Regions from separate parts of the Peribacillus sp. FSL E2-0159 genome, predicted to be linked through region 1. Evidence: predicted binding sites of a transcription regulator. Region 1 holds the regulator's gene; the other holds the start of a gene.
The links. Region 1 encodes CtsR, which represses protease genes until heat stress. Its sites were predicted from a motif close to ATGGTCAATAAAGGTCAAACA; they were not measured.
Positions count from the first base shown of each region.

Region 2: a site for CtsR is predicted at 1,379-1,399, ahead of clpP (ATP-dependent Clp endopeptidase proteolytic subunit ClpP). Genes of this name have one in related genera too.

Region 1 is NZ_CP152053.1:100,569-102,775, forward strand. Features, by position in the region: rRNA gene NYE63_RS00535 (23S ribosomal RNA) at 1-570, shown strand, start outside; rRNA gene rrf (5S ribosomal RNA) at 634-749, shown strand; gene NYE63_RS00545 (CtsR family transcriptional regulator) at 1,110-1,571, shown strand; gene NYE63_RS00550 (UvrB/UvrC motif-containing protein) at 1,593-2,144, shown strand; gene NYE63_RS00555 (protein arginine kinase) at 2,141-2,207, shown strand, end outside.
Region 2 is NZ_CP152053.1:5,468,006-5,470,212, reverse strand. Features, by position in the region: gene whiA (DNA-binding protein WhiA) at 1-332, shown strand, start outside; gene NYE63_RS26825 (HPr family phosphocarrier protein) at 353-610, shown strand; gene clpP (ATP-dependent Clp endopeptidase proteolytic subunit ClpP) at 708-1,316, opposite strand; tRNA gene NYE63_RS26815 (tRNA-Arg) at 1,606-1,677, shown strand; gene rpoN (RNA polymerase factor sigma-54) at 1,995-2,207, shown strand, end outside.

The DNA.
Region 1 (2,207 bases):
GGCACAAGGGAGCTTGACTGCGAGACCTACAAGTCGAGCAGGGACGAAAGTCGGGCTTAGTGATCCGGTGGTTCCGCATGGAAGGGCCATCGCTCAACGGATAAAAGCTACCCCGGGGATAACAGGCTTATCTCCCCCAAGAGTCCACATCGACGGGGAGGTTTGGCACCTCGATGTCGGCTCATCGCATCCTGGGGCTGTAGTCGGTCCCAAGGGTTGGGCTGTTCGCCCATTAAAGCGGTACGCGAGCTGGGTTCAGAACGTCGTGAGACAGTTCGGTCCCTATCCGTCGCGGGCGCAGGAAATTTGAGAGGAGCTGTCCTTAGTACGAGAGGACCGGGATGGACGCACCGCTGGTGTACCAGTTGTCTTGCCAAAGGCATAGCTGGGTAGCTACGTGCGGACGGGATAAGTGCTGAAAGCATCTAAGCATGAAGCCCCCCTCAAGATGAGATTTCCCATGGCGCAAGCTAGTAAGATCCCTGAAAGATGATCAGGTTGATAGGTCAGAGGTGGAAGCGTGGCGACATGTGGAGCTGACTGATACTAATAGATCGAGGACTTAACCAACGCTTTAAAAAAATGAAATACCTTCTTATTATCTAGTTTTGAAGGAACAACGTTCCTTTTATGTTTGGTGGCGATAGCGAAGAGGTCACACCCGTTCCCATTCCGAACACGGCAGTTAAGCTCTTCAGCGCCGATGGTAGTTGGGGGTTTCCCCCTGTGAGAGTAGGACGCCGCCAAGCCATTTCAAAGATCAGCCATTCTGGCTGGTCTTTTTTGATGTTCGTAATTAAAAAAGGCTTTATATTTCCAGGGACAGCATAGGGCTGGCCTTATTTGAATTGGTTACAATATCATGAGGGGGAATGGGGCAAAATTCAAGTGGTGAAACCTTAAGAGAAGAAAGAATATCAGGTTTTGCATTTATCGTTTTAGGGTATTTATGTAAGATATTTCAACTTTAATGTTCAATGGGGTATGCAACTACATATAATTTGGAGAAAATGGATAATACAGAAAGAAAGTGCGTTTAAGTTGCAAAATGGATTATTCCTTGTATAATAATAGTCAAATATAGTCAAAGTCAGAATGGAGGAGGCTGAGTGAGAAACATATCTGATATTATCGAAACTTATTTGAAGCAAGTACTTGAAATAAGTCAAAAAGATATCTTAGAGATTAAAAGAAGTGAAATAGCAGATAAATTTCAGTGTGTTCCTTCTCAAATCAATTACGTAATCAATACCAGGTTTACCATCGAGAGAGGTTATGTTGTAGAGAGTAAGCGTGGAGGCGGCGGTTATATACGCATCATGAAAGTCGAATCACAGGATTCGGTGCAACTTATCAACCAATTATTATCGCTTATTGGTTCCAGGGTAACTCAATCGATGGCTGAAGGAGTAATTTCAAGGCTGATGAATGAAGACGTCATTAATGAAAGAGAAGCAAAGATTATGATGAGCGTCATAGATAGATCGGTGATATATATCGACCTACCTGACCGCGATGAGCTTAGGGCAAGAATTTTAACTGCGATGCTTACGACTTTAAAATATAAATGAAACTGGCAGAGGTGATGAACGTTGATTTGCCAAGAATGTCATCAAAGGCCTGCTACCCTGCACTTCACCAAAATCATCAATGGAAAAAAGACTGAAGTCATGATTTGTGAGAAATGTGCTCAGGAAAAAGGTGAAATGTTCACGGATGCAGGTGGACCTGGTTTTTCAATAAATAATTTATTAGCAGGATTGTTGAATATGGAGTCGAATATTCAACAGACAAAGGCAAATGCATTTCCCAAAACGGAAGAGAGGCGTTGCCCACATTGTCATCGATCTTATAAAGAATTTGTCCATATTGGTAAGTTTGGCTGTGCCGAATGTTATAAGACCTTCAATGAACAGTTAAATCCCATTTTAAAGAGGGTTCATAGCGGCAATACAGCACATATAGGGAAAATTCCAAAAAGGATTGGTGGCACCATATATCTTCGAAAGCAAATTTTGGATTTGAAAGAAGTTTTAAAGGTCCACATCGATCAAGAGGAGTTTGAGAAAGCGGCAGAGGTAAGAGATAAGGTTCGTTCCCTTGAAAAAAGGTATGAAGCACAAGAGGGAGGCGAGGAATTATGAGCTTGGAAAAGTTTGTAGAAAACGCCTTGAGTTCTTGGATGAGTGCCGAAGGGCCGGAAATCG
Region 2 (2,207 bases), 460 kb from region 1:
AGGATGTACGGATTGTCCGTGATATGCGTAATTCAGTGAATCGGCTTGTGAATTGTGAAACAGCCAATTTGAACAAAACGATCGGGGCCTCATTGCGCCAGGTTGAAAATATCCATTATATCGAGGATACGGTGGGACTGAGCATTTTACCGGATAAGCTTCGGGAAATTGCGGAGCTTAGGATAGCGTTTCAGGATATAACCTTAAAGGAACTTGGGGAAATGGTATCCGGGGGAACCATCAGTAAGTCCGGGATTAATCACCGATTACGAAAGATTGATGAAATAGCTGACAGGCTCCGTGGGGGAGAGGCTATTGCTGCGAAAAAATAAAGCTAACAGGGGAGATCAAGATGGTGGAAAAACAAGTTGAGGTAAAATTGAAAACGGGTTTGCAAGCGCGGCCGGCAGCTCTTTTTGTACAAGAAGCTAACCGCTTTCATTCAGACGTTTTTCTTGAAAAAGAAGGAAAGAAAGTGAATGCAAAAAGTATAATGGGATTAATGAGCCTTGCCATCAGTTCTGGCGTGTCCGTGAAGTTAATCGTCGAAGGACGCGATGAAAAAGAAGCGTTAGAGGCATTGGAAGAGTTCGTTCAGCAAGAGGGTTAAAAGAAAAGGATGCCTAAAAGTGCATCCTTTTCTTTTATGATGTAAAAAAGGCTCCGGAGGTCGCTTAATGCGAACTCCGGAGCCTTTTGTTGCATGATTATTTAGAGTCTTTTTTATCATCAAGGATGCTGCGCGTGATGACTTTGTCAATCAAGCCATATTCAAGAGCTCTTTCGGAAGTCATGAAGTTATCACGTTCCGTATCTCTTTGAAGGACTTCAATAGGTTGACCAGTACGTTCTGCTAAAATTTGATTAAGTTTATCTTTCAAGTGAAGGATACGGCGGGCAGCAATTTCAATTTCTGTAGCTTGACCTTGAGCTCCTCCAAGTGGTTGGTGAATCATGACTTCACTGTTTGGCAACGCATAACGTTTGCCTTTTTCGCCAGCGGCCAATAGGAAAGCACCCATGGAAGCGGCCATACCGATGCATACTGTGGATACATTAGGTTTGATATATTGCATAGTATCGTAAATGGCCATACCGGAAGTGATGCTTCCACCAGGGCTGTTGATGTATAGAGTGATATCTTTTTCAGGATTTTCCGCTTCTAAAAATAGTAATTGAGCAACAATGGAGTTGGAAACATTATCGTCAATTGCACTTCCTAGCATAATGATCCGGTCTTTTAATAAACGGGAGTAAATATCGTAGGCACGCTCCCCACGACTTGTTTGTTCGATAACTGTAGGAATTAAATTCATGTTCATTTCCTCCTTCGATTAAGAGAATCATTTAAATTCTTTATGTATGTATGATACACTTTTTGGTCAATTTAGGTCAAACAAAACAAACCCTATAATGGATAATTTGTTCGACAATTTTCTGGCTATGGCTCCTTCCTGATAGATTACTTTATATATTATGCCGCGCAGGGATGAATTTCCACATTACCCATAATACCCAAAAGAAGAAGTTTTAAACCTGATAACCCTTGCAAAGGAGGGGATTCTATCATATAATGAAGTCTGTTGAAAAAATATTTTCTATTACGCCCTCGTAGTGCAACGGATAGAACGCAAGCCTCCGAAGCTTGAAATGCAGGTTCGATTCCTGCCGAGGGCATTACCAATCTTCTGCTTAATAAAGCGGGGGATTTTTTATTGGTCAATTTTAAGAGTGTTCCTAAGATTTTTGGTGAATTTACTCGGTTTCTGTAATATTTCATCGAATTCTGGAATGTCAGTCCTGTCTTGAAAATATTCGCCCACACTATTAAAAAAAGGTGATTTTTCAATAAAAGTAGTTGTTAAATTTGCATTTCTAACATATAGTATTTAAAAACAAATAAACTATTCAGAAAAAAACGTAAGCGTTTTCATGGGTTTTTGTGTAGAATTTTCTCCTGATAATGTAAAATGGAGTGGGGGAGGGATGAATCGATGAGTATGAATATGAAAGCGGGACTTTTTCAACAGCAAACATTAAAGATGGCAATGACACAGGAGCTTATGCAAGCTATTACATTGCTGCAATACTCCTCGCAGGAGCTATCGGCTTTTTTAGAAAATAAAATGGTGGAGAATCCATTACTGTCCATAGATCAGCCAACATCTGCTTTATTTCAGCCAACCTTTGACCGGAAAAAGGGTAAA